Regions from separate parts of the Sutcliffiella sp. NC1 genome, predicted to be linked through region 2. Evidence: a T-box and tRNA genes for the amino acid it is inferred to sense, from the RefSeq annotation. Region 2 holds a T-box; the other holds one or more tRNA genes.
What was found. A T-box is a leader RNA that pairs with one kind of tRNA and senses whether it is charged. The one in region 2 lies ahead of argS (arginine--tRNA ligase), so its partner is inferred to be a tRNA-Arg.
Positions count from the first base shown of each region.

Region 1: it encodes a tRNA-Arg, which carries the amino acid that the T-box ahead of argS (arginine--tRNA ligase) is inferred to sense. The anticodon was not compared.

Region 1 covers NZ_CP115153.1:244,838-256,581, forward strand. Annotated here, with positions in the region: gene O1A01_RS01300 (STAS domain-containing protein) at 1-491, shown strand, start outside; gene O1A01_RS01305 (STAS domain-containing protein) at 488-844, shown strand; gene O1A01_RS01310 (anti-sigma regulatory factor) at 849-1,250, shown strand; gene O1A01_RS01315 (PP2C family protein-serine/threonine phosphatase) at 1,267-2,271, shown strand; gene O1A01_RS01320 (STAS domain-containing protein) at 2,381-2,689, shown strand; gene rsbW (anti-sigma B factor RsbW) at 2,712-3,188, shown strand; gene sigB (RNA polymerase sigma factor SigB) at 3,163-3,948, shown strand; gene O1A01_RS01335 (PP2C family serine/threonine-protein phosphatase) at 3,945-4,544, shown strand; gene O1A01_RS01340 (Tex family protein) at 4,739-6,922, shown strand; gene cmpA (cortex morphogenetic protein CmpA) at 6,945-7,076, opposite strand; gene O1A01_RS01350 (SprT family protein) at 7,157-7,612, shown strand; tRNA gene O1A01_RS01355 (tRNA-Asn) at 8,247-8,321, shown strand; tRNA gene O1A01_RS01360 (tRNA-Ser) at 8,325-8,415, shown strand; tRNA gene O1A01_RS01365 (tRNA-Glu) at 8,426-8,497, shown strand; tRNA gene O1A01_RS01370 (tRNA-Met) at 8,718-8,794, shown strand; tRNA gene O1A01_RS01375 (tRNA-Asp) at 8,826-8,901, shown strand; tRNA gene O1A01_RS01380 (tRNA-Gln) at 8,914-8,988, shown strand; tRNA gene O1A01_RS01385 (tRNA-Leu) at 8,999-9,082, shown strand; tRNA gene O1A01_RS01390 (tRNA-Leu) at 9,095-9,178, shown strand; tRNA gene O1A01_RS01395 (tRNA-Arg) at 9,253-9,329, shown strand; tRNA gene O1A01_RS01400 (tRNA-Pro) at 9,349-9,422, shown strand; tRNA gene O1A01_RS01405 (tRNA-Gly) at 9,439-9,512, shown strand; rRNA gene O1A01_RS01410 (16S ribosomal RNA) at 9,623-11,174, shown strand; rRNA gene O1A01_RS01415 (23S ribosomal RNA) at 11,593-11,744, shown strand, end outside.
Region 2 covers NZ_CP115153.1:3,567,329-3,585,470, forward strand. Annotated here, with positions in the region: gene O1A01_RS18730 (AI-2E family transporter) at 28-1,080, opposite strand; gene O1A01_RS18735 (aspartate aminotransferase family protein) at 1,323-2,681, opposite strand; gene O1A01_RS18740 (hypothetical protein) at 2,717-2,944, opposite strand; gene O1A01_RS18745 (YrzQ family protein) at 3,168-3,323, opposite strand; gene O1A01_RS18750 (hypothetical protein) at 3,344-3,538, opposite strand; gene O1A01_RS18755 (PRC-barrel domain-containing protein) at 3,560-4,036, opposite strand; gene recD2 (SF1B family DNA helicase RecD2) at 4,211-6,595, opposite strand; gene O1A01_RS18765 (tetratricopeptide repeat protein) at 6,615-7,271, opposite strand; gene mnmA (tRNA 2-thiouridine(34) synthase MnmA) at 7,442-8,518, opposite strand; gene O1A01_RS18775 (cysteine desulfurase family protein) at 8,541-9,719, opposite strand; gene cymR (cysteine metabolism transcriptional regulator CymR) at 9,765-10,181, opposite strand; gene O1A01_RS18785 (replication-associated recombination protein A) at 10,438-11,718, shown strand; T-box leader at 11,754-11,965, shown strand; gene argS (arginine--tRNA ligase) at 12,076-13,764, shown strand; gene O1A01_RS18795 (RsfA family transcriptional regulator) at 13,840-14,493, shown strand; gene O1A01_RS18800 (tRNA threonylcarbamoyladenosine dehydratase) at 14,895-15,659, opposite strand; partial or broken gene O1A01_RS18805 (VOC family protein) at 15,809-15,910, opposite strand; RNA gene ssrS (6S RNA) at 15,999-16,189, opposite strand; gene aspS (aspartate--tRNA ligase) at 16,257-18,029, opposite strand; gene hisS (histidine--tRNA ligase) at 18,032-18,142, opposite strand, start outside.

The DNA of each region.
Region 1 (11,744 bases), 1.6 Mb from region 2:
CAGACTTAGACAATTGGCTGAAACCAGTTCAAGATGAAATAATAAAAACATACACTGGTTCATGGGAGCATACAGTTTCAATGCAAAAGATTGCTCTACAGGAATTAGCTGCGCCTTTAATTCCAGTATTTGAAGGAATTTCTGTCATGCCGTTAGTTGGTACAATCGATACAGAGAGAGCTAGACAAATTATGGAAAATTTACTACAAGGAGTAGTAAAACATCGTGCGGAAGTAGTTTTAATTGATATAACTGGTGTTCCGGTAGTAGATACGATGGTTGCGCAACATATCATTCAAGCAGCAGAAGCAGTTAGACTTGTTGGTGCTAACTGCCTGTTAGTAGGTATTCGTCCAGAGATTGCTCAAACGATAGTGAATTTAGGCATTAACCTTGACCAAATTATTACGAAAAATTCATTGAAAAAAGGGATGGAAGCGGCATTAGAAATGACAAATAGAACGATAGTGAATGTGGGGGATCGTCATTGAGAATACCTATTTTAAAACTTTACGACTGTCTTCTAATTTCAATTCAGTGGGAATTAGATGATCAGACAGCTTTACAATTCCAAGAAGATCTCTTAAATCGGATTCATGAGACAGGAGTAAGTGGAGTTGTAATTGATTTAACATCAATCGATATGATTGACTCTTTTATTGCGAAAGTATTAGGTGACGTTATAAGTATGTCCAAATTAATGGGAGCCCAAGTTGTTCTTACTGGTATTCAGCCTGCAGTAGCTATTACTCTAGTAGAATTGGGCATTCATTTAGATGAAGTGTTAACAGCGCTTGATCTAGAAAAAGGTTTGGAGAAATTACAACAGGAATTGGAGGATTAGAAAGATGACTGTCCAATCCTGTGTTACGATTAGAAATGAGTGGGATATAGTAGCGGCTCGTCAAATGGGTAGAAATGTGGCGAAAGAAATGGGCTTTGGTACGGTTGACCAGGCGAGAATTACTACTGCTATTTCCGAGTTAGCGCGAAATATTTATTTATATGCGGGAACAGGTCAAGTTTGTTTAGAAGCAGTGACGGAATATAATAAAACGGGGCTGCGTATTATTGCGCAAGATAACGGCCCAGGAATTGTTAATATTAGGCAAGTGATGGAAGATGGATATTCCACTTCTGGGGGGCTTGGAGCGGGGCTTCCTGGTGTTAAGCGGTTAATGGATAACTTTCAAATTGACTCTAATGTTGGAGAAGGTACTCGAATCGAGGCGGTGAAATGGGTTCGATAATCTAGGAGGTAGACTTATGAAGCTACAAGGCTTTGAAAAGACATATAAAGAGATTCTATCTGCTTATTTACGAGACCAATCGGAGGAAATCTTATATAGAGGTCAAGAATTTAGTAGAAAATTATTAGCTGAAAAGATTTCTCCGGATGAAATAATTAGTGTACATAAATCGATGCTACAAAATCTTTCACCTGAAATAGCAGATGATATACTTCATTCGTTAGATTTTTTATTAGAAGTAATGATAGGGTACGGAATAGCATATCGTGGTCATCAAAGTTTAATAGATAGACAGCAAGAATTGCAAACGGAAATTGATATAGCAGCAAGAGTGCAGCAGACAATATTAGAGACGAAAATCCCTAATTTACCTGAGGTGGAAATTGGTGTAGTTAGTGTTCCTGCTAAAAAGATGAGTGGTGACTATTTTCACTTTTTACAAGACGATCATTCTTTCGGTGTTGCAATTGCAGATGTTATAGGAAAAGGGATACCAGCAGCAATGTGCATGTCGATGATTAAGTATGCAATGGACAGTGTATCTGATACTAGTAAAGATCCTGTTTATATACTAAGCAACTTAAATAGAGTGGTTGAACAAAATATTGATGCAAGTATGTTTATTACGATGTTTTATGGAATGTATGACTTAAATGACCATCTATTTACGTATTCATCTGCGGGGCATGAACCACCTTTGTATTACGATTCGGATACAAGTGAGTTTGTTGAAATTGAGGCAAGAGGTATTGTGCTAGGTGTAGACCCAAAGGCTAAGTATGTTCAATATGAAAAACAAATCCAAAAGAACGATATGGTAGTGCTGTATTCGGATGGTGTTACGGAGTGTAGAACGGAAGATGGATTTATTGAAATTGACCTTATTACTCAAATGATTCAGGAAAGTATTGATGAACATCCTCAACAAATAGCGGAAACAGTATTTAAAAAGTTAGAGAAATTACAACACTTTTCATTACGTGATGATTTTACACTAATCATTTTAAAAAGAAGTGTTTAATATGAGTAAAAACGGGTATTAAAACAGTAGTGAGTGTGCTAGTCTCGAAAACAATGGGTAGTAATATCCTTTTATACAATAGATAACTATTTTTTAATGGGGTGAGCTGATGAATATGGATATCCAGATTAATGCAGAAAACGAACAAACGACCGTTTTCTTAACTGGTGAAATAGATGCTTTTACTGTTCCGAAAATTAAGGAAAGTGTAAGTCCTATATTACATGACTTTAATGGCAAAATTGTGTTTGATTTATCTGAAGTTAGTTATATGGACAGTACTGGTTTAGGTATGTTTGTAGGTTTTTTTAAATTAGTTAAAGAAAACGAGGGAGAGTTCGTGCTGACAGGTTTATCTTCTCGTTTAAAAAGATTATTTGATATAACAGGCTTAGCTGGAATTATGAAAGTAAAATAAGTTCAAGGTGGTGCAGAAAAAGATGAATCGCACGTACGATTATATTGAGATGGTATACCCAGCTAAACCAGAATACGTGGGAGTCATTCGGTTATCCCTCTCTGGAATCGCAAATCGCATGGGATTTTCCTATGATGAAATAGAAGATATGAAAATCGCAATAAGTGAAGCTTGTACGAATGTAGTGGACCACGCTTATCAGGGGGAAGAAAGTGGGAATATCCGTATCGGATTCGGTGTCTATGCTAATCGTCTAGAGTTAGTTGTTGCGGATAATGGCCAAAGCTTTAATTTTGAAGAAATCAAAAATGAACTTGGTCCAATCTCGAAATCCCACCCTGTGGAAACTTTGCCTGAAGGAGGTTTAGGACTATTCCTAATCGAAACGCTAATGGACACCGTCAAAGTGCACAATAATCAAGGCGTAACGGTGTTTATGACAAAGTATCTACAAGGAGAGCAGGTGGAATGGGATGAAGAAAAAGTCTCAGCCCAATAAACTAGATGTTGACCAGCTACTACTCCAATATCAACAAAATGAATGTAAAGAGGCCCAATTACAATTAGTGGAGCACTATAAACCGCTTGTGGAATCGCTTGCTAGGAAATATTCAAAAGGTAAAGCGTTCCATGAAGATTTATCCCAAGTTGGTATGATAGGGCTTCTAGGGGCGATGAAGCGTTATGATGCGAGTTTTGGAAGAAGTTTTGAAGCATTTGCAGTTCCTACTATTATTGGAGAAATAAAAAGGTTCCTGCGAGATAAAACTTGGAGCGTACATGTGCCCAGAAGAATTAAAGAGATTGGTCCCCGTATAAAAGTAGCGGTTGAGGAGTTAACGACAAAATTCCAAAGGTCGCCGAAAGTAATAGAGATAGCTGAGTTTTTAGAGGTTTCAGAAGAAGAAGTGCTAGAAGCTATGGAGATGGGGCAAAACTATCAAACGCTATCGGTTGATAACGCGATTGAAGCGGATTCTGACGGTAGTACAGTAACGATATTGGATGTAGTTGGCTCAACAGAAGATGGATATGAAAAAGTAGACCACCGACTGTTACTTAAGAAAGCCTTTTTTGTTCTATCGGAAAGAGAACGTCAAATTATTGAATGTATCTTTTTTGAAAACTTAAGTCAAAAAGAAACGGGTGATCGCCTCGGTATTTCCCAAATGCACGTTTCTAGACTACAGAGGAAAGCTTTAGAAAAACTGAAAAAGGCAATAGGGAAAGAACAATTAGATTCGGAGATTTTAACATGATCGAACAACTAACACATCGTCATGTACAAGTGAGTGCATATCAAAATGCGAAGAATGGTAAATATTATTGTGGAGATAGTTACTACATTAACGCAACGAATGACTTTTTCATATGTGTAGTAGCTGATGGGCTTGGTAGTGGTGAGTATGCCTACGAATCATCTAAATCTGTAGTTGAAGTGGCGAGGGAATATGAAAACGAAAATGTCGCCACTATTATGGAAGAATGTAATAAAAGTTTGCGATTAAAAAGAGGAGCGGCTGTCTCTATACTTAAAGTGTATTACGAACAGGAAAGGCTGGAATACAGCTGTATCGGAAATATTCGCTTTTTTTTATATCCTCCTGATGAAAAATTAATATATCCGTTACCGGTGAAAGGATACTTGTCCGGTAAACCATTGAAAATGAAAACACATTCTTATGTTTACGAGGCAGGTACAAGATTCTTTATATACTCTGATGGAATTGAAATTCCTTCTGTTCGAAATTACTTAAAAGGAATGTTACCACCTTCCTTACTGATGAAACTAGTAAAGTATCACTCAAATGAAGGGGAAGATGACGTAACGATAATATCAGGGGAATTTTTATAGTGGCTAACGACTTGTTAGCCTTTTTCTTCGTTTTATGAAACTATAAATTTTTATTGTTACATCTAGGACAAGCAGCAATCATGATTATGATAAATTAACATTTAAGGGCAATGTTTGTATCTATATGCTCTTTTGTTGTTTTAGAAAGATTTTGATATGATGAATATAGAAGGATTGACTAGGAGGTTAGTAGGTTGGAATGGAATGAAAAAGAACAGCAATTGTTGCAAAAGCTATCTCATGATATACAAATTCCAAAAGGGCAAGTAAAAAAAGTCATTGAATTGATTGAGGAAGGCAATACAGTCCCTTTTATAGCCAGATATAGAAAAGAACAAACGGGTTCGTTAGATGAAGTGCAAATTCGAAATATTTTTGAGAAATGGCAGTACTTGCAAAATATTGAGAAAAGAAAAGAAGAAGTACTTCGTCTTATAGAAGAGCAAGGGAAGCTGACGCAAGAGTTAAAAAGTCAAATAATGAAAGCGGACAAGCTTCAGCAAGTAGAAGACCTATACAGACCTTATAAACAGAAACGAAGAACGAAAGCGACTGTAGCAAAAGAAAAAGGATTAGAGCCTTTCGCCAATTGGTTACTTACATTTCCTCTAAATGTAAAGGTGGAAGAAGAAGCTTCTAAATTCCTTTCAGAAGAAAAAGAAGTGAGAGAAGTTGAAGAAGTTATCCAAGGAGCAAAAGACATTATCGCGGAAGTTGTCTCAGATGATGCTTCTTTCCGTCAATGGATTCGTGATATTACTTTTAAACAAGGTGTTATTACCTCATCAGTAAAAGATGAAGAAAAAGATGAGCGTGGAGTATATACCATTTATTATGAATATGAAGAACCAGTGGGCAAAATTTTACCTCACCGCATTTTAGCTTTAAATCGCGGCGAAAAAGAAGAGATATTAAAAGTTTCGATAAAGGCTCCTGTTGATAAAATACATACTTTTTTAGAAAAGCGAGTCGTCAAAACTTCAAGTTCTCCGGCTACAATCATTGTGAAGGAAGCAATGGAGGATAGTTATAAAAGGTTAATTGAACCAGCAATTGAGCGAGAAATTAGAAAAGAGTTAACGGAAAAAGGGGAAGAGCAGGCGATACATATATTTTCCGAAAACTTAAGAAAACTTCTGTTGCAACCACCATTAAAAGACAAGGTTGTACTTGGTGTAGACCCTGCCTATCGGACAGGATGTAAACTTGCTGTTGTTGATGCAACTGGAAAGTTACTGCATATAGGAGTTGTTTATCCGCATGCACCCGTAAATAAACGTCAACAAGCAAAAGATGAAATGATAAAAGTAATAACAAAATATAATGTCGAAGTAATTGCGGTAGGAAATGGTACGGCATCGAGAGAAACAGAACAGCTTGTTGCAGAGGTGTTAAAAGATAATGGACTATCCACTTTCTACTTAATTGTAAATGAAGCAGGAGCAAGTGTTTATTCTGCTTCGGAATTGGCCCGTGAAGAGTTCCCTGACCTACAAGTAGAGGAAAGAAGTGCAGCTTCGATCGCTCGTAGACTTCAAGACCCTTTAGCTGAATTAGTAAAAATTGATCCGAAATCAGTTGGGGTTGGTCAATATCAGCATGATGTAACACAAAAACGATTAGCAGAGTCGTTAAACTTTGTCGTCGAAACGGTTGTTAACCAAGTTGGTGTGAATGTTAATACCGCATCTACCTCGCTATTGCAATATGTATCTGGATTATCTAAAACGGTCGCAACGAATATTGTAAAAAAGCGTGAGGAACTAGGACGTTTTACGAGTAGATCAGAATTGAAAGGGATTCCTCGCTTAGGAGCTAAGACTTTTGAGCAATGTATTGGGTTCCTACGAGTAATCGATGGGAAAAATCCACTCGATCGCACGAGCATTCACCCTGAAAGCTACAGTGCGACAAAAACATTATTGGATAAACTGAATTTGTCGGTCAGTGACATAGGAACGGAACAATTACAAGCTGCGATAAAAGAGTTAGATGTAAAACAAATGGCGGAAGAATTAGAAATTGGTGAAGTAACGTTACGAGATATAATGGAATCTCTAGTACGACCAGAAAGAGATCCGAGGGATGATATGCCTAAACCGATATTAAAACAAGATGTACTTCAATTAGAAGATTTATTACCTGGCATGGAGCTTGAAGGCACGGTAAGAAACGTCGTAGATTTTGGTGCTTTTGTCGATATCGGTGTTAAACAGGATGGTTTAGTGCATATTTCCAAACTTAGTAATCAATATGTTAAGCATCCGCTAGATGTTGTTTCGGTAGGAGATATTGTTACTGTATGGGTAGAAGATGTGGATGTGAAAAAAGGCCGAGTAGCTCTAACTATGTTACAACCAGAACTACAAACGGTTTAAATAGAGAAGAAGACTAGTTCGTCTAGTCTTCTTTTATATCTGTTGTGTTTTGTTTTTCATAATAAAAATACCAACATTGATTTAAAAGCTTTATTTGATATCGATTTTTTTCTTTGTAGGCACGTTGCATTTGTTTCATAAACCATGTAGGCATATGCATACCACCTTTATCTTTTTTTAAGGTATTATCATACTATGCATTTTATTACGTATTGGTTCGAGTGAGGGATTGTTATGGATGATCAAAAAGTACAGATGTTAGTAGAAGAACTTTCATTGGAATACTTCCAAAGGCCGTTCGTAAATAGAGCTTACTTTAATCATCGGCTGCGAACAACAGGTGGAAGGTACTTAACGCATACAAACGACATAGAATTAAACATAAAGTATTATGAAGAGTTCGGACTGGATGAACTCATTGGAATAATAAAACATGAACTTTGCCATTATCATTTGCATATTCAAGGAAAAGGCTATCAACATAGGGATCAAGATTTCAAAGTACTTCTAAAAAAAGTGGGGGCACCAAGGTTTTGCCAACCGATAGAAGGGTTGAAGCAAAAGCGTACAACTGGCAGCTATCGACACTATGAATGTACTGGCTGTGGATTACAATATAGAAGGAGAAGAAAGGTTGATATTAACCGTTACGTATGCGGGAAGTGTAAAGGGAGATTACAAGAAAAATAAAATATTGACTTCTGTTTTCAGATGTGATAAATTATCAAGGTCGCTTCTCACAAAAGCTAAGGCACTTCGGAAAATTAGGAAAAATTCCTATCTTGAATAGCCTTGACATTTTAAAGAAGTGAAAGTAAAATAAAACTTGTCCGACTCATAATGTTTTGGACAAATGGTTCACTATTCCACCATAGCTCAGCGGTAGAGAAACGAGCAATTGCTTCGATGAGATTACTGCGAGTTGTACTCGGCGAGCCGCTACTTGATTAGGCTTCCTGAGACGAGGACATTCGGCTTAACTGAAATCGTTTCTCGTAAAAGTAAATATAATTATTATTCCACCATAGCTCAGCGGTAGAGCAACGAGCAATTGCTTCGATGAGATTACTGCGAGTTGTACTCGGCGAGCCGCTACTTGATTAGGCTTCCTGAGACGAGGACATTCGGCTTAACTGAAATCGTTTCTCGTAAAAGTAAATATAATTATTATTCCACCATAGCTCAGCGGTAGAGCAACGAGCAATTGCTTCGATGAAATTACTGCGAGTTGTACTCGGCGAGCCGCTGCTTGATTAGGCTTCCTGAGACGAGGACATTCGGTTCAACTAAAACCGTTTCTCGTAAAAGTAAACATAATTATTATTCCACCATAGCTCAGCGGTAGAGCATTCGGCTGTTAACCGAAGGGTCGTAGGTTCGAATCCTACTGGTGGAGCCATACGGAGAAGTACTCAAGTGGCTGAAGAGGCGCCCCTGCTAAGGGTGTAGGTCGTGTAAGCGGCGCGAGGGTTCAAATCCCTCCTTCTCCGCCATCATATGTTTGGCCCGTTGGTCAAGCGGTTAAGACACCGCCCTTTCACGGCGGTAACACGGGTTCGAATCCCGTACGGGTCATATTAAGGAAAATGGGATGCAGAACAAAAGTTTTGCCTCCCATTTCTATCCCTAAAGAAGTTTTTGTGTTTTAGGGGTCCCGTCATGTAGTGGTGAGAAATAATTCAACGAATACGCTAAAGGTTGCCCCAACGCATTCAACTTCTCAGAACTACCAGAAGAGGAAGCGACAGTCCGGTAAAACGGTTTGGAAGCGTGGAATTGTGACCTATTTTATCGTCGCGGGGTGGAGCAGTCCGGTAGCTCGTCGGGCTCATAACCCGAAGGTCGTAGGTTCAAATCCTGCCCCCGCAACCAATCTTTATTTAAAAAATTTATTATAACAAGAGGTCCCGTGGTGTAGCGGTTAACATGCCTGCCTGTCACGCAGGAGATCGCGGGTTCGATTCCCGTCGGGACCGCCACTATAATATTTATGGGCTATAGCCAAGCGGTAAGGCAACGGACTTTGACTCCGTCATGCGTTGGTTCGAATCCAGCTAGCCCAGCCAACTTATAAAAGCGGGTGTGGCGGAATTGGCAGACGCGCTAGACTTAGGATCTAGTGTCTTTGACGTGGGGGTTCGAGTCCCTTCACCCGCACCATCGTATTTTTGAGCGGTCGTGGCGGAATGGCAGACGCGCTAGGTTGAGGGCCTAGTGGGAGGTAATCCCGTGGAAGTTCGAGTCTTCTCGACCGCATCGAAAGAAATAAAATAAAAAAAGTGTTGACTTAGTAAAAACGAAATGATATTATAGATAAGTCGCTAAAACGAGCGCCCGTAGCTCAATTGGATAGAGCGTTTGACTACGGATCAAAAGGTTAGGGGTTCGAGTCCTCTCGGGCGCGCCATTATTTTTAAAATAGTAGACGGGAAGTAGCTCAGCTTGGTAGAGCACTTGGTTTGGGACCAAGGGGTCGCAGGTTCAAATCCTGTCTTCCCGATTTGAAATATAATTTAGCGGGTGTAGTTTAATGGTAAAACCTCAGCCTTCCAAGCTGATGTCGTGGGTTCGATTCCCATCACCCGCTCCAATAAAATGTTCTTTGAAAACTAAACAAAACAATAGCGTGCAAGTCGGTTTTTAAAATCGACAAAACAATAAATTGACGATAAGTCAGCAACATTTTGAGCAATCAAATACTCTACGGAGAGTTTGATCCTGGCTCAGGACGAACGCTGGCGGCGTGCCTAATACATGCAAGTCGAGCGAACTTCTTTAGAGCTTGCTTTAAAGAAGTTAGCGGCGGACGGGTGAGTAACACGTGGGCAACCTGCCTGTAAGACTGGGATAACTTCGGGAAACCGGAGCTAATACCGGATAATATATAGTACCTCCTGGTACTATATTGAAAGTTGGTTTCGGCTAACACTTACAGATGGGCCCGCGGCGCATTAGCTAGTTGGTGAGGTAACGGCTCACCAAGGCAACGATGCGTAGCCGACCTGAGAGGGTGATCGGCCACACTGGGACTGAGACACGGCCCAGACTCCTACGGGAGGCAGCAGTAGGGAATCTTCCACAATGGACGAAAGTCTGATGGAGCAACGCCGCGTGAGCGATGAAGGCCTTCGGGTCGTAAAGCTCTGTTGTTAGGGAAGAACAAGTGCGAGAGTAACTGCTCGCACCTTGACGGTACCTAACCAGAAAGCCACGGCTAACTACGTGCCAGCAGCCGCGGTAATACGTAGGTGGCAAGCGTTGTCCGGAATTATTGGGCGTAAAGCGCGCGCAGGCGGTTTCTTAAGTCTGATGTGAAAGCCCACGGCTCAACCGTGGAGGGTCATTGGAAACTGGGAGACTTGAGTGCAGAAGAGGAGAGTGGAATTCCACGTGTAGCGGTGAAATGCGTAGAGATGTGGAGGAACACCAGTGGCGAAGGCGACTCTCTGGTCTGTAACTGACGCTGAGGCGCGAAAGCGTGGGGAGCAAACAGGATTAGATACCCTGGTAGTCCACGCCGTAAACGATGAGTGCTAAGTGTTAGAGGGTTTCCGCCCTTTAGTGCTGCAGCTAACGCATTAAGCACTCCGCCTGGGGAGTACGGTCGCAAGACTGAAACTCAAAGGAATTGACGGGGGCCCGCACAAGCGGTGGAGCATGTGGTTTAATTCGAAGCAACGCGAAGAACCTTACCAGGTCTTGACATCCTCTGCCACCTCTAGAGATAGAGCGTTCCCCTTCGGGGGACAGAGTGACAGGTGGTGCATGGTTGTCGTCAGCTCGTGTCGTGAGATGTTGGGTTAAGTCCCGCAACGAGCGCAACCCTTGTTCTTAGTTGCCAGCATTTAGTTGGGCACTCTAAGGAGACTGCCGGTGACAAACCGGAGGAAGGTGGGGATGACGTCAAATCATCATGCCCCTTATGACCTGGGCTACACACGTGCTACAATGGACGGTACAAAGGGCAGCAAAACCGCGAGGTCGAGCCAATCCCATAAAACCGTTCTCAGTTCGGATTGTAGGCTGCAACTCGCCTACATGAAGCCGGAATCGCTAGTAATCGCGGATCAGCATGCCGCGGTGAATACGTTCCCGGGCCTTGTACACACCGCCCGTCACACCACGAGAGTTTGTAACACCCGAAGTCGGTGGGGTAACCTTTTGGAGCCAGCCGCCTAAGGTGGGACAGATGATTGGGGTGAAGTCGTAACAAGGTAGCCGTATCGGAAGGTGCGGCTGGATCACCTCCTTTCTAAGGAAAATCACGCTCATTGTTTTGTTTAGTTTTGAGAGATCATTCTCTCTATTAATATTGCGCTTGCGTCTGCAAGTGAAATCCACGATGATGGATTCCTTAAGCAGCAAGAGTAGCATGAAGGTTAAGCTACGAAGCTAATCACGATGTGATTGAAGTCAGTAGCCATGTTCTTTGAAAACTAGATAATATAAGTAATCAAGATACATTCACAAGTATCGTTCATCTTAGTAATTTTCTAATGATAACAATTCGCTGTTATCAACGAAACCTAATTTTAGGTTGAATACTAAGACAAATTAGAAGCGAGCAGGTCGAGGAAGCGACTGAGCGAGCGCCGGAGTGTACAAAAGCGTACATGAGGACGTGAGCGAAGGAAGCTGACGAAGAGATGCGACGCTTATCATTTGTCGACGGTTAAGTTATTAAGGGCGCACGGTGGATGCCTTGGCACTAGGAGCCGATGAAGGACGGGACTAACACCGATATGCTTTGGGGAGCTGTAAGTAAGCTTTGATCCAGAGATTTCCGAATGGGGAAACCCACTGCTCGTAATGGAGTAGTATC
Region 2 (18,142 bases):
GATTGAAGTGGGGGTATCCTTGCCAATTTAGATGAAATGCTTACTAATATGCATAATAGTTACCTTTAAAACAGCAAATATAGGGACGGCTACAATTAAGCCTATAATACCACCAATTTCTCCGCCTAGTAATAATGCGAAAATAATAATAACAGGATGTATGTGTAAGCTTTTTCCTACTATTAACGGCGATAAAATGTTTCCTTCTGTAAATTGTAATGCAAAAATTATTATTGCAACAATGATTACCATCTTTACTGATATCGTTGCCGCAATAATAACTGCAGGTAAGGCACCAATAAACGGTCCGAAATACGGGATGATATTTGTAACCCCTATAATAATACCTAGTACTAATGGATATTCCATTCCTGCTAGCCATAAGCTTATAGTTGCCAAAAGCCCAATTACTAAACAAACTAATAATTGACCACGTATATAATTTCCGAGTGATATATCAACATCTTTTAAAAAGGCAATGCCACCTTTTCTCCATTTCCTTGGAGTGAGATACCATGCGGTTCGCTTTACTAAGTCATAATCCTTTAATAAATAAAAAACTACAAAAGGTATCACTATTATTACGAATATAGAATTTAGTAATCCTTTTATGCCATTAATAATTTTCGCCGTATAATCAGCAATTAATGCCTCAAAATCGGTAACTAGAAGTTCAATCCGCTCGTGAATACCATCTGGCCATCGTGAAGTACTAGAATGTATCCTTTCTATCCATCCACGGTATGTATTTGCAACTTCAGGGAAATTATCGGCAAGTTCCTTAAGCTGAGAAATAATTAAAGGTGTGCCTTTATATATTGCGAGTCCTATTCCGCCAAAAAATAAAAAATAGATAATTAATATAGCGTATGGACGGGGTAACCCTGCGTCGTGGGTTCTTTCAACAAACGGATGTAGTAAATAAGCAATAAAAGCACTGATGATAAACGGAATAAAAACTGCAACTATAACTTTTAAGATTGGTTGCCATAGTGGGCTAAGTTTCATTAAAACAAATAGGATAATAAAAACGAGTAACGTGATAGCTAGTCGATATATCCATTTCCATTGTTTAGTCAAAGATAACTCCCCCCTGTTCTTATTGTTAATCGGATTGCTAAATTTATACAGAACGAGGGGAAAGAAGAAATAAAGGCTTAAAAATAGAAGGTTGGGACATAACTATTTTTTATCAAAGTAAAAAACGAACAAAAAAAGTAGAGCGGAAATAACCCGCTCCGGAAATATACTTCGCTAGTTTGGCGATTGTTCGTTTTTCATCATGATTATTTTAGTTTTGTCTCAGCCTCTGCCTCTTCTACCTATAAATTCACAAAACTAGCTGAAACTGTTTCAATAATTTTGGTCAAATCGTCATCCGTTAAGTTTAGAGGGGGTGCTAGGGCAATTACGTTATTGTAACCTGCTACAGTGGCACCATTTTTTCCGATTAATACTCCCTTTTCTTTGCAGCGAGTTACAACTTTATTGACTCTTTCAACATCTAACGGTGTTTTTGTTTGTTTATCGGAAACTAGCTCAATACCAATGAGCAATCCTTTTCCTCTAATATCTCCAACAAAAGGATGATCGCTTAGTCGTTGCTTTAGCTCCGATAATAATTGTTTCCCTTTTTGTGCGGAACGTTCAACTAAATTTTCTCGTTCGAAAATCTCTAAATTTTTTAATGCAACGGCGCAAGAGGCTGGACTTCCACCAAACGTATTAACGTGACGAAAATAGTCATATTCCTCCGAACCTTTAAACGCTTCATAAATTTCCTTTTTAACAGCTGTAGCAGCAAGCGGCATATAACCACTCGTAATTCCTTTTGCCATTGTAATTATATCTGGCCTTACACCATAGTTCATAAATCCGAACGGCTTCCCTGTTCGACCAAAGCCACAAATTACTTCATCTACAATTAGTAGTGCACCGTGCTTTTCACATGTTTTTTTCACTTGTTGTAAATAATTTTCTGGAGGAGTTAAAATACCCCCACCCGTTATGATTGGTTCCATTATCATTGCTGCAATCGTTTCACTAAGCTCCCAAGTCATTGCATCGTCAATTGCTTGCACAGACTTTAAGAGCTCCCCATTTCCTTCCTCCACTCGATATGTATCTGGAGGTGGGACATGAAGAAAACCCGTTGCTAACGGTTCGTATTTATATTTCCTTTGCGCTTGGCCAGTGGCTGCCATCGCACCGAGAGTGTTTCCGTGATAGGAGCGATATCGTGATACAATTTTATATCGATTATTCTCTCCCTTTTGCAAATGATATTGTCTAGCGATTTTAAACGCCGTCTCATTTGCCTCAGAACCACTATTACTGAAGAAAAATACGTATTCATTCCCTAACCATTCATTTAATTTTTCTGCTAACTTAATCGCGGGGATGTGACTCTGCGTTAAAGGATAATAGGCTAACTCCTTTAATTGACTGTATGCTGCTTCTGCTAACTCTGTTCTGCCGTACCCCGCATTCACGCACCATAAGCCTGACATTGCATCTAAATATCTTTTTCCATCAATATCTGTTACCCATGCACCAGACGCTTCCTTCATTACCACTGTGCTATTTGGTTGGAATGGCTTCATAGAATGCCAAACATTTTTCGTGTCACTTGCAAGTAAATCTTCCCTTGTTTTTACCACCGTAATCTCCCTCCAACACATCTTATTCCAAATGTCTTATATTAATAGAAAACCGTTCATCTTGCGTAATAGCTTTTTATTTCTTGAAGCATTTTTAAAAATTGCTCTTCGTCATGAAAATCTTTCGTACTCCAATTGGATTCTACCCAGCTAATTAACTCTTCCGGAGAATTAAAGTATTCTCCACTAGTATCAGCTTTACGAACTGTAAAACGCCAATTATCCTCATCAATTGTCACTTCACAAGGGTACGCACTTTCTTTACAACGTAACTCGTATTCCATTCAGATAGCCCCTTTCCAAAGGTTGTTATGAAATCTTATTCGTGTAAAAATAAAACTATGTACGGTATGCTTACATTATTTTTATAGTGTTTAAGGAGTTGAAGGGAGATTACCACTTTTATTCTTCCCAAACAGAGGAACAAAACTACAGTCCGTAAAATAGGATAATCGTGCTTTTACCAAAAAAAGAAAAAGCCGTCCAATTAGGACGGCTTCTCATATATTAAGAAAACACACGTTTCATTTGCTTCCTCATTCTTTTCATATTACGAGTTGAAGTCATATCTCCAACAAATCCTTTAACTTGCTCATTTTTCCCAAGTTGAGTTGCAGCTGCACCTAACCCAATTAGTAACAATGAAGTCATAGCTCTGTTCATGCGACTCACTCCTTTTAATTTTACATACTGATACGGCGATCGTCCTCATGAAACAAATCATCCAGTGAACTTAGCGTACCATCTTCTTCCACTTGATGAGTATGCACAATTCCTTTTGAAACAGAAAGCTCAATAAAACAGCCCCAACAATAATATTGATTCACACCAATTTTGCCGACGTCTTTACTTTTACAATTAGGACAAACAAGTTCCACTTTATTAGACACCTCTCGTGTTTATGATGTTACGGTAACAACGACGGCATCTTTTCCAATTATGAGGTCTGAAGGATAATGAATTATTTTCTTACCTTCTGTTATATCTGCAAAAAAACCGTCCGTTACTTCATACCCTACGATTGTGCCCTGCTTTTCATCAAAATATACGTCATCTAATAAACCAAGCTTATCGCCTTCTTCAGAAAGGAACATTTTCCCTTTAACACCATGGAAATGGTCGAAAAAAACTTGGCCTCTTGCTTCTTTCTGTACCGACATGAGGTTGTTGCCACATATCATAACCCCTGTATCTCCAAATGAAGAAATGTGTTCGAACGGAAGAAATTTATTTCGCTTCCATAAACCTTTTCCACTTATTAGTAGTCCTTTAATTTGTCCAGGTTCCTCGATGCAAAAGTCAACGACTCGACCTACTGTTACAGCTGTTTCTGAATCAAACGCGTGCATCCCAATTGTTCTAGAAAATGTTCGCAAAAGGAACCACCTCTTTTCGAACATTTATATCTTTTGCAAGCCTGCTATCATAAATACTGCAAAACCATTTCCATGTAAAAGATTAACTTTAAGTAATAGTTTAGGATCTGACTTTTATCGGTATGTTAAAGGTTTAAAAAAACTGACTTGTCCAAAGTCAGTTTTGAATTATTTTTATTTTTCCATGAAATCGTATGGAGATATACCTTCCATCCCAATTAATGCATCTTTTGCAAATGGCACTTCTTTTAATAGTTCATCATCTTCATCCTCTAATTGAGCATGTGTTGCATCACTCTTTAGTCTTTCCGTTAAGGAAGTTTGGCGAAGTTGATCGTCTGTTCGATTCACTCCAATTTGCAACGCTTCTTCTTCTCCACAAAGAATTAAAAATCGTTTACTACGTGTCACAGCAGTGTAAAGTAAATTACGACGAAGCATTCGGTAATAACTCTTTACAACAGGGAGGACGACAATAGGAAATTCGCTTCCTTGTGATTTATGAATAGAGCAACAATATGCATGAGTTATCTGTCCCAAGTCTTGTTTCGTATACGTTACTTCGTTTCCGTCAAAAGAAACGATCACCATATCTTGTTTTTCGGTGTTTTCTTTAGCATAAAAAATGGAAACAATCTCTCCCATATCGCCATTAAAAACATTACTATCTGGTTGATTAACTAGTTGTAATACTTTATCACCTGTCCGATAAACTACATTACCAAACGCTATTTCACGTCGTTGCTCTGACTTCGGATTAAACAATTCTTGAAGAGTCTCGTTTAATTTATCGATTCCAGCGTTACCTCGGTACATCGGTGCTAACACTTGAATATCACGTGCCGTATATCCTTTTTTCATCGCGTTGGCACACACTTTCTTTACAACATCTAATATATGTCCAGATTGACACTTTATAAAAGAACGGTCTACTTTAGGTGTCGAGATATCTCGTGGGATCATCCCGTTTTTCATATCATGTGCAAGGTCAATAATGGAAGATCCATCTTCTTGACGATATATGTCAGTTAACGCAACAGTTGGAATTGCCTTTGAAGCTAACAAATCTTTTAAAACTTGTCCGGGACCAACTGAAGGTAACTGATCTTCGTCACCAACTAAGATAACTTGAATATCGTTCGGTAAAGATTTAAAAAGCTGATGAGCAAGCCAAATATCTACCATCGATACTTCATCAACGATTAACAATTTACCAGGAACTGGATTTTCTTCATCAAATTGAAATCCTTCAGAGCCATTCCATCCGAGAAGGCGATGAATAGTTAAGGAAGGTAATCCTGTTGCTTCACTCATCCGTTTAGAAGCACGTCCTGTTGGTGCTACTAAAAGAATCGGAAAAGGATCATCTTTATCATAATCCTTTGGGTCGAGCGAGCAACCATGTAAATCAGCATATAGCTCTACTATACCCTTTATAACAGTTGTTTTACCTGTACCTGGTCCACCAGTCAATAGCATCATTGGGGACAATAACGCTTTTTGTATTGCTTGTTTCTGCGAAGGAGCATATTGAACCTTTAATCTTTCTTCTAACCGACCAAGTGATTTTAAAAATTCCGATTCAGGAAATTGCTCTTCATACTGAGTTTGCTCCAATATTCGCTTAATATTTTTTACTAACCCTTTTTCAGAGAAATATAACGAAGGTAGATAAATACGTTCATCTTCCCCCATTATTTTCCCCTCTTCTATCGCATGCAATATTTCCCGAGAAATGTCGTCTAATGTTACTTTTTCTGATTTGGAACTATTTAGTAACGAAAAAACACTTTTCATTAACTGTTCCTTCGTTACGAAACAATGTCCTTCTTGAAGTGAAACTTGTTCAAGCGTATACATACAACCAGCTCTAATACGACTTGGATCTGTGCCAGTAATACCTATTTGTTTTCCTAGCTCATCCGCACGACTAAAACCAATTCCTTCCACATCCTCTACTAATTGATATGGATTCGTTTGAATAATTTGGAGTGTTTCATCTTTATATGTTTGATAAATTTTCATTGTAAGTTGCGGTCCAAATCCAAGCTGTGAAAGGGCAATCATTACTCTTTCTAGGCCTTGATGTTCCATTAATGTTTTATACACATCTTTCGCCTTTTCAGTAGACAACTTAGGAACTTCAGCTAAAATAGAAGGGTTTTCCAATATTTTTGAGATTGCATTTTCACCTATAGCATTCACTATATTTTCTGCAGTCTTTTTCCCAATGCCGGTAAATATGTCACTAGATAAATATTGGATAACCCCCTGTTTTGTTTGCGGTAATTCTTTACGAAAATGCTCAACATGAAACTGTAATCCAAAACGAGGGTGATCTTTTAATGCACCAAAAAAAGTATACGTTTCATCTTCATGAATTTTTGGGAAATATCCAGTTACAATTGCTTCTTTTTCCTCATAAGGAACATTCGTCTCGCTCACCTTTATTCTAACAACCGAATACAGATTATCCTCGTTATGAAAGATTGTAACGAGATGTGTTCCTTTCATATAAAGTTCATTTTCTTGAAACAAATCAAGGGAGTTTTGGTGCATGTTCTATCCCTCCGTCTTACTAGTTTTCTAAAATAATTTTTTTCGCATGTGCCGCCAAAATATGGTCATGTTGCACTTCTATTGCTTTATCTAACATTTCTAATGATTTTTCTTTGTTTTCTGTATACGCGTATGCAACTCCTAAGTTATAAAAAGCATCTGCGTGTTGATCGTCATGCTTAACAACCTCTTCTAGTTGTTCAATTGCTTCTTCTAATAGCCCTTGTTGAGCAAGGCATAATCCGTATTGAAAACGTGCTTCCATATCGGTTGGTTTTAATTCTACCGCTCGCTGAAAATAAGGAAGTGCCAATTTTGGTTGATCAAACTTTAGTAAAGTCATCCCCAACATAAACAACGTATCTCCGTCGTTTTGTAAACCGTTTTTCATAGCTGCTTCAAACATTTCCTTCGCATGTTGCCAATCTTCATGCTCAAAGTAGTTGTTGCCTAAAGCATAGTAAGCAGCGGCCATTTTCTCATCTAACTGTAGTGCTTTTTTGTAAAAATTCATCGCTTTTTCTTTTTCGCCAACTGCATTTAAAACATTTCCAAAGTTCACGTAAGCAACTGCATTAGTCGGATTGTTTTCAATTTCTTCCGTAAATGCTTTAATCGCTAATTCATATTTTCCATCTTGTAAGTATTGAATGCCAATTGCATTATTGTCCTTCATGATAGCACCTCTATGTAAATTCCATTTTTCATTATTATTTTTTTCCATTATAGCATAAAGAAAGAGGATGACACTTAGGAATTTCCCGTCATCCCCTCTATTTTCATAGCGTCCGTTACTGTTTCGAAATCAAAGGACGTTTATCCACTCTTAGTTCTACTTACAATCATTTATCCTACATACCAAAGCTTTTCGCCATTTTTGTAAACTTCATCAATAGTAGCTCCACCAAGGCACTCATCGCCATTGTAAAACACAACAGCTTGTCCTGGAGTAATCGCACGAATTGGCTCGTCAAAAATTACTTCTACTTTGTCGTCATCTAGCTTTCTTACTGTCACACCGTTGTCTTGTTGACGATAACGGAATTTCGCCGTACATTTTATATCGTCTGTCGGTTTAACATCTGAAACCCAGCTTATATTTGTGGCAGTAATGCGATCAGAAAACAGCAGCTCATTATCGAAGCCTTGTCCTACATATAAGACATTTTTTTCTAAGTCTTTTCCTATTACAAACCAAGGGTCACCACTACCACCAATTCCTAAACCGTGACGTTGACCGATTGTGTAATACATTAATCCGTCATGTTTCCCTTTTACTTCACCATCGAGCGTTAACATGTTTCCAGGTTGCGCTGGAAGATAGCCACTTAAAAATTCTTTGAAGTTTCTTTCTCCAATAAAGCAAATTCCTGTACTGTCCTTTTTCGATGCAGTAGCTAAACCTGCTTCATGAGCAATTTCACGCACTCTTTTCTTTTCCATAGTGCCGATTGGGAACATAACTTTACTTAATTGTTCTTGTGTTAATTGGTTTAAGAAATATGTTTGGTCTTTATTTTCATCTAAACCACGTAACATTTTATATTCACCATCACGATACTCTACTTGCGCGTAATGGCCTGTTGCTAAATAGTCCGCACCTAGGTCTAGTGCATGCTCTAAAAATGCTTTAAACTTTATTTCTTTATTACACATTACATCTGGGTTCGGCGTTCTACCTGCTTTATATTCATCTAGGAAATATTGGAATACTTTATCCCAGTACTGTTTTTCAAAATTAACAGCATAGTACGGAATGCCAATTTGGTTACAAACGCGGATTACATCATTATAATCTTCTGTTGCAGTACATACTCCAAATTCATCGGTGTCATCCCAATTTTTCATAAAAATTCCGATTACATCATAACCTTGTTGTTTAAGTAGGTATGCGGCTACAGAGGAATCTACTCCTCCTGACATTCCTATTACAACTCGAATATCACTATTTGCTCTTTCTTCCAATGTTTCCACCTACTTTCTTGTTGTAAAGTCTTTTTACTATTTTTGCGGTTTCTTTTGCAGCTTTTTGTATTTGCTCCATATCGTTTCCGTAACCGAAACTAAATCGAATGGAGGATGCTATTTTTTCTGAATCACTACCGAACATTGCCACTAATACGTGGGAAGGATCGATGGACCCTGCCGTACATGCAGACCCGCTAGAAACTGAAATGCCCGCTAAGTCTAAGTTCACTAACATCGACTCAACATTTGTTCCCGGAAAATGTACATTTAACACGTGTGGTAGGGAGTGACTTTCACTGCCATTTATAGTAAAAGAAAGTTCTTCTTCATTCCAAATCCGTGTCATTTCTTGCTTAAAGCTTTCAAATTGCTTTTGCTTCTCTTCACTTTCTTTCATAGAAAGCTGTATAGCTTTTGCTAAACCTACAATACCTGGTACATTTTCTGTTCCAGCGCGACGTTTTCGTTCCTGCTCGCCACCGAACGTTTGTGGTAAAAAGCTTATACCGGCTCTAGCATATAAAAAGCCAACACCTTTAGGGCCATTAATTTTATGCCCGGACATTGAAAGAAAATCAATTTTTAGATCTTGAACATCTATATTTACTAGACCGAACGCTTGGACAGCATCTGTATGAAAATAAGCAGGATGGTCTTTTAACAGCTCTCCTATTTCATGAATAGGCTGAATCGAACCAACCTCATTATTTCCGTACATGATCGTCACAAGAATCGTTTCGTTAGTAAGTGCCTTTTTTAAATCTGTTATGGAAATTATCCCGTTATCATTGACGGGTAAATACGTAACGGTAAAGCCTTCCCGTTCCAGTTGTTCGCACGCGTGTAAAACAGCATGATGCTCAACAGTTGTTGTAATGATATGTTTACCTCGTGTTGCATTTGCTCTAGCGGCACCGATAATCGCTAAATTGTCCGCTTCCGTTCCACCGCTAGTAAAAACAATCTCATTTTCCTGGGCACCTATACTTCTCGCTGCAATACTTCTCGCCTCATCCACTAGATGACGGCTTTTTCTACCGAATGAATGAATGCTTGATGGGTTACCAAACGTGTCATTCATTACCTCCACCATACTTTCAACAACTAATGGATGCATAGGCGATGTTGCTGCATGATCTAAATAAATAGGTTCCATATGTGAAACCTCCTTTCCTACGTACTTTTATATTCATTATGAGCTTTAAATGTAGAACATATAAGCTTCTTGATCTCCGCCATCATGATTTGCTAAGTCTTCTAACGTTGTGCTGTCTAATACATCTTTAACAGCATCCCGAATACGAATCCATAGTTCACGCTTTGCAGGCTCTTCATCCTCTAATACTTCTACCGGACTAATAGGTCCTTCTAGTACACGAATTATATCTCCTGCTGTTATATTAGATGGCTCGTCCGCTAAAATATATCCGCCGTATGCACCACGAATACTTTTTACTAAACCAGCATTTCGTAATGGTGCTATTAATTGTTCTAAATAATGCTCCGATAAATCATGAGTTTGCGCAATCGATTTTAGAGATAATGGTCCTTCACCAAAGTTTTTCGCTAGTTCAATCATAATCGTTAAGCCGTATCTTCCTTTTGTTGAGATTTTCACAAAGCCACACCCCTTAAATTCACTTATATATATTCAATAACATCCGTTACTTATATGAAATCTCCGTTATTATAGCACAATTATAGGAACATTACATTTCTAATAAAACAGTAATATATGATACATTGAATGTAGGACAAATATCAATTATTTTGCCCAAGCACTGCTGACTTATTGAATATAGAAAAACAGAAATGGAAAATACCATTTAATTAGCAATTAAAATAATAATATTAACCGCAAGAAGGTGAAATAGATGAATAATAAACCGTTAGCGTTTCGCATGCGACCTCGATCTATCGAGGAGATTGTTGGACAAGAGCATCTCGTACAAGAAGGGAAAATTATTAATAGAATGGTAAAAGCTAAGCACTTATCTTCTATGATTCTATATGGACCACCTGGAATTGGGAAAACCTCCATCGCAACGGCCATTGCTGGGAGTACAAATTATAAGTACCGTACGTTAAATGCCGTTGTACATAACAAAAAAGATATGGAAATTGTCGTAGAAGAAGCAAAAATGTCTGGTAAAGTCATTTTAATATTAGATGAGGTTCACAGATTGGACAAAGGAAAACAAGACTTTTTACTACCTCATTTAGAGAGTGGATTGCTTACGATGATTGGAGCAACGACTAGTAATCCGTACCATGCGATAAACCCTGCCATACGAAGCAGATGTCAAATTTTCGAACTAAAACCACTTGAACCAGAACAAATACTAACTGTCCTACACTATGCTCTCCAAGATAAGGAACGAGGGTTAGGAAACTATAATGTAAAAGTAACAGACGAAGCAATGAATCATTTTGCATTCTCCTGCGGTGGTGATGTTCGCTCTGCTTTAAATGGTTTAGAACTAGCCGTCTTATCTACAGAACCTGACGAAGACGGAGTTATCCATTTAACGCTCGAAAGTGCAGAAGAATGTTTACAAAAGAAAAGTTTCTACCATGATAAAGATGGTGACGGACATTACGATGTATTATCTGCCTTCCAAAAGTCGATACGAGGTAGTGATGTGAACGCTGCTCTTCACTATTTAGCTCGATTAATCGAAGCAGGAGATCTTGTTAGTATTGCTAGAAGGTTACTTATTATCGCTTATGAAGATATTAGTTTAGCGAGTCCTCAAGCAGGAGCCCGGACGCTTTCCGCAATAGAGGCAGCAGAAAGAGTCGGTTTCCCCGAAGCAAGAATTCCTTTAGCTAATGCGGTTGTAGAGTTATGCCTCTCTCCTAAATCTAATTCTGCTTATAAAGCGTTAGATGCAGCACTTGCCGATGTTCGAAGTGGTAACGTTGGCGATATACCACTACATTTAAAAGATGCTCACTATAAAGGGGCTAAAGATCTAGGTAGAGGAATTGATTATTTATATCCTCACGATTACGATGCTGGTTGGGTCAATCAACAATATTTACCCGATAAATTAAAAAGTAAAGAATATTTCGTGCCGAAGCAAAATGGGCAAGAGAAAAATTATTATGCGGTTTATCATAAATTGAAAGAATTAAAAAATAAAAAGTATTGATAATTATTTCTAAATCTTTTACAATAAATGAAATATTTTGTTCGATGAGGAAGAGAGTACTTTTACTTGAAAAGCTTATAGCGAGTTAGGGATGGTGGAAGCCTAACAGCTCTTGTAAAAGGAAGCGCACTTCTGAGAAGCTATCTTGAAGTTTAGTATGGATAGCCGGGGATTTTACCTCGTTAACAAATAAAGCTGGTTCGTATGAACAATGAGAGTGGTACCGCGGGTGAATCTCGTCTCTATATATTTAGAGGCGGGATTTTTTTGTTGTCCTTTAAATTTACTTCGAACATGAACGAGCAACAACAGTTGAGTAAAATCAAAAAAGAATGAAAAAGATGGAGGTTATAAAAGATGTATAAAAAGTTAGTAGCAGAACAAATTTATCCGCACATTCAACAATACGTAACCCTTGATGAAGTGGAAAGTTTAATAGAAAAGCCAAAGTATGTAGATAAAGGCGATATTGCTTTTCCTTCGTTTACACTTGCGAAGCATTTGAAAAAAGCTCCGAACGTAATTGCGAAAACATTAGCCAAAAAATTGAACCATCCTTTATTTGAAAAAATAGTAGCTGACGGTCCATACGTTAACTTTTTTTTACATAAACAAGAGGTAAGTAAAACTGTGTTAACGACTGTATTAAAAGAAGGAAAAAATTACGGCAAAGTGCCTCTAAGTCAAGGGGAAAACATTACGATTGATTTATCATCACCTAATATTGCGAAACCATTTTCGATGGGTCATTTACGATCGACTGTTATCGGAAATGCGATTGCGAACATTTCCGAAAAATGTGGATATACACCAATTCGAATTAACCATTTAGGTGATTGGGGTACACAGTTCGGTAAACTAATTGTAGCTTATGAAAAGTGGGGAAATGAACAGGCAGTTAAAGAAAACCCGATTACAGAGTTACTAAAATTATATGTTCAATTTCATTCAGAAGCAGAAAAAGACACTTCTTTAGAAGATGAAGGACGCTTATGGTTTAAAAAGCTTGAGGACTATGATGAGGAAGCTACTCATCTTTGGGAATGGTTCCGTAATGAATCGCTAAAGGAATTCAACAAAATTTACGAGCTTCTCCAAATTAAATTTGATTCTTATAACGGTGAAGCTTTTTACAATGACAAAATGGAAGAGACAATTCATTTATTGCAAGAGAAAAATCTACTAGAAAGTTCTGATGGAGCAGAAGTAGTTTCGTTAGAAGAATATTCCCTTCCTCCGTGTTTAATTAAAAAGTCAGACGGCGCAACCCTTTATGCGACGAGAGACTTAACGGCTGCGCTTTATCGTCAACAACATTACGGCTTCCAAAAAGCTGTTTATGTTGTAGGTCATGAACAAAGTCTACATTTTCAACAAATATTTAACGTGTTAAAAAAGCTTGGGTTCCATTGGGCTAATGAAATGGTACATGTTCCGTTTGGATTTATATTAAAAGACGGTAAAAAAATGTCCACTCGTAAAGGGAAAATTGTTTTACTAGAGGAAGTTATTAACGATGCTATTGAACTTGCAGCTAAAAGCATTGAAGCCAAAAACCCTTCCCTTCCCGAAAAAGAAGAAGTCGCAAAAATAGTCGGCGTTGGAGCTATCATTTTTCATGATTTAAAAAATGAACGAATGAACAATATTGAATTTTCGTTAGAGGAAATGTTAAAGTTCGAAGGCTCAACAGGACCTTATGTTCAATATACTCATGCACGTGCTTGCTCGATATTAAGAAAAGGATCATCATTTAAAGAAGCGGCGGCTCTTACTGGCTTACAAGATGAACATAGCTGGAATGTTGTGAAACTATTAATAGAGTTCCCTTCTGTCATAGAAAAAAGTTTCATAAACTATGAACCTTCCCAAGTTGCTAAATATGTGATAGACCTTGCTCGTGAATTTAATAAATATTATAGTCATGTGAAAGTATTAACGGAAGATGAACAAATCGCAAGTCGTCTAGCACTTGTTCAAGCGGTAACAATTGTTCTAGAGGAAGGTTTACGACTACTAGGAATCCAAGCTCCGAAAGAAATGTAAATTTCCGTATATTCTCCCTTCAATTTGGAAATACTATTGAAAAAATTGTCCGTTTTTGGGAGGGAGTTTCATAAAATGAAAGTACGTCAAGACGCATGGTCTCATGAAGAAGATTTGTTATTAGCAGAAACAGTATTACGATATATACGTGACGGTGGTACACAATTAGGTGCCTTTGAAGAAGTAGGAGATAAATTAAACAGAACATCTGCTGCTTGTGGTTTTCGTTGGAATGCAGAAGTTCGTAAAAAATATGAACACGCTGTTGCAGTTGCCAAAAAACAACGAAAAGAAAAGAAGCGTGCGTTAGATAAAATGAAAAAATCTCAGCAATCAACTGACGCCAATTCTATGGAAGTGGAATTAATTCCTGCAGTTAATAGTGCTATAAAGAGGCCGAAAAAAGAAGAACCGCTTTTAACGATTGAATTGTCAGAAGAAGTGGCTCCAGTTAAATATAGCGCCGTTACTAACCAACTAACTTTAGACGACTGTATACAATTTTTACAAACCTATCAAAAAGAGTCTTCGTATCAAGATACGATGCAATTAGAAAATGAAAGATTAAAGAGAGAAAATCAAGCATTACAACAAAAAAATATGGAGTTACAGCAACATCTAGAAAAACTAGAAAAACAGCAAGATGTCATACAAGAAGATTACCAAATGTTAGTGAAAATAATGGAACGCGCAAGAAAACTAACAGTACTAGAAGACGAAGTAATGTAAATACAAAAGCGGAGGGCGTTTGGGCAGCGGCGTACAAACTGGAGCTTTCCTGGCGGAGATAAAGGAAACACAGCGAACGTCAGTGAGCTGATGTTGACTTATCGTACAGAAGGAAAGCGAAGTTTGCTAGCCGCTAACGCCCGGAGCTAGACGATAACAAAAGCGGAGGCGCATCGCTCTGACCCGTACAAACTGGACTGTTCCAGTAGGAGATAAAGGAAACGCTTTGGGAGCCAGAGGCGAGTTGATGTTGACTTATCGTACGGATGGAACGGGAAGTTTGATAGGGTCAATGCGCCAGAGCTAGACTGTCAAAAGCGGAGGCGCACCGCTCTGACTCGTACAAAGCAATTAGTCTAAAAAAATTGGGAGGTTGCATTTAGCAACCTCCCTTCTTGTTTTTATTGCTCGCCTACACGATGAATTTTCACGTCTGAAAGTAATTCCGTTACGACATGTCCAGCCATAATAAGTCCTGCAACAGACGGAACAAATGCGTTCGAGGACGGTGGCATTTTTGCTTTACGAATTGGTGCATCCTTTTTTCCAACTGTTTCATTTATATCTTCACGGGTAACAATTGGCTTCTCATCGGAAAACACTACTTTAATTCCTTTTTTAATTCCTTCTTTTCGAAGACGAACACGAATAACCTTTGCGATTGGATCTGTATGTGTTTTTGAAATATCTGCAACTTGGAAACGAGTAGGATCCATCTTATTGGCAGCTCCCATACTAGAAATAATCGGGATCTTTCGTTTCAAACACTCTTTCATTAAATGAATTTTGTACGAAATAGTATCTGATGCATCAATAACAAAATCAGGTTTATAGTTAAAAAAGTCTTCATACGTTTCCTCTGTGTAGAACATTTTTAACGAAATAACTTCACATTCTGGGTTTATATCTGCAATACGCGCCTTCATTAAATCAGCTTTCGGCTGCCCAACTGTTGACAATAAAGCAATAACTTGACGATTGACATTTGTAATATCGACATCGTCCTTATCTACTAATATTAAACGGCCAACACCGGAACGTGCTAGTGCTTCAGCAGAGAATGACCCAACTCCGCCGATACCTAAAACAGCAACTGTACTGTTTTTTAATATTTCTACTCCTTCTTTACCTATTGCTAATTCATTACGAGAAAACTGATGTAACATAAAATATCCTCAACTCCAAATTTCATATCTATGTTTGAATTGTTCCCGAAAATGAATATAACATACTTTTTATTAAATGTAAGTATGCCGATAGGATTTTTTTAGTTCTTTTCATCATAAAATTTCATATGTGGTTTAGCTTCCTTATATTCATTTCCTTTTACAAGTAGCTTTGCTCGAAAAACTTGTTCATAAAAAGTAATCGATGTATTTAAATTAGAGACTGAAAATAATAAATGATTAATTTTCATCTTGCTCACTCCAATTTATTAGTAATGTTATGAAAATAAAAAAACACATGATTCTATCTCCAAATCATGTGTTAGTAGTCGTATGTATGCAAGTCCCAATAGTGCCGTCGTCGATGCCTTCGTTTTGAACCCGCTACAAGCAGGTGGGTGCTCTGTTTCAAGCATTTGTACGTCCTACTCGTAGGTAGGCATGTACGCAGCTTTTGAAAACTCCGAGCTCCCGTATAATCTATTGTTCGGTCAAAACAATAGGTTATACGACGAACACATCAGGACTTGAATAACTTGTTGTTTGTATCATATCATACAGAAAAAACGTCTGCAAGGTACGTTCGTATGGGAAATTTTACTCTTTTTCTACATTTAACGACAACGATAGTTCCGTTAATTGACTAGTAGCTACTGGACTTGGCGCTTCCGTTAATAGACAGCTTGCGCTTGCTGTTTTAGGGAACGCAATCGTATCACGTAAGTTCGTGCTACCAGCGAGTAACATTACTAGTCTGTCTAAACCTAGAGCAATTCCACCATGTGGAGGTGTACCGTATTCAAATGCTTCTAGTAGGAAGCCAAACTGTTCTTGTGCCTCTTCTTGGCTAAAACCTAATACGTTAAACATTTGTTCTTGAATTTCACGCTCGTAAATACGAAGTGATCCTCCACCTAGCTCATATCCGTTTAATACTAAGTCATACGCTTGTGCGCGAACTTTGCCTGGGTCAGTATTAAGCAGTTCTAAATCTTCCCTAACTGGCATTGTAAATGGATGATGTGCTGCAAAGTAGCGACCAGCTTCTTCATCGTATTCTAATAACGGCCAATCAGTTACCCAAAGGAAGTTAAATTTAGACTCATCAATCAACCCTAGCTCTTTCCCTAACTTTAATCGTAGTGCTCCTAACGCATCGGCGACTACTGTTATTTTATCAGCAACGAAAAGTAGTAAATCCCCTACATTCGCCTGTAACGTTTGTTTAAAGCTTGATTGCTCTTCTTCGTTAAAGAATTTTGCAATTGGACCTTTCAATCCATCTTCTTCTACTTTCATCCAAGCTAATCCTTTTGCACCGTAACGACTAACAAACTCTGTTAAAGCGTCAATATCTTTTCTAGAATATTTAGCACCGCCACCAACTACATTAATAGCTTTTACTTGACCACCATTGGCAACCGCAGCACTAAATACTTTGAACCCACTATTTTTCACTTGTTCAGAAAGGTCGATAAGCTCCATTTCAAAGCGAGTATCTGGTTTGTCGGAACCGTAGCGACTCATTGCTTCGTCATATGTCATACGTGGAAGCGGTGTTTCAATATCGACTCCTTTTGTTTCTTTCATTACTTTTATCATCATGCTTTCCATCATGCCAATGATTTCTTCTTGTGATAAGAAAGAAGTTTCAATATCGACTTGAGTAAATTCAGGCTGGCGATCAGCGCGTAAATCTTCGTCGCGGAAGCAACGAGCGATTTGGTAATATCTCTCTACTCCAGATACCATTAGTAGCTGCTTAAAAATTTGTGGAGATTGCGGCAATGCGTAAAATTCACCTGGATGCACACGGCTCGGCACTAAATAGTCTCGAGCTCCTTCTGGTGTACTTTTCGTTAAAATAGGGGTTTCAACTTCCATAAACGCTTCTTCGTTTAAAAATTCACGAATAGACTTTGTTACTTCATGACGCATTTTTAATGTATTAAACATTACTGGACGTCGTAAATCTAAGTAGCGATATTTTAATCGAACATCTTCATTAACATCACTTTTATCATCGATAACAAAAGGTGGATTTTTGGCTGCATTTAAAACTTGAACCTCATCAGCTGCAACTTCTACTTTGCCTGTTTTTAAATTAGGGTTAATTGTTCCCTCTTGACGAGCTAACACTGTTCCCTTGATATAAAGTACGTATTCGTTACGGACAGATTCCGCTATCGTTAATGCTTCTTTAGAAACATCCGGGTTAAATACAATTTGAACGATACCAGTACGGTCGCGAAGGTCAATGAAAATTAGCCCACCTAAATCACGTCGCTTTTGAACCCAACCTTTTAATTCCACTTGCTGTCCAATCGATGTTTCTGGAACTTCGCCGCAATAAAATGTTCTTCCTTGCATTTTTATCTCTCCCCACTTTTCTTTTCCGATATATATGTGACAAGCTCACTGAAGGATACTTCTTCTTGTTCACCTGTTTCCATCGTTTTTACTGAAACTACACCTTTATTTAA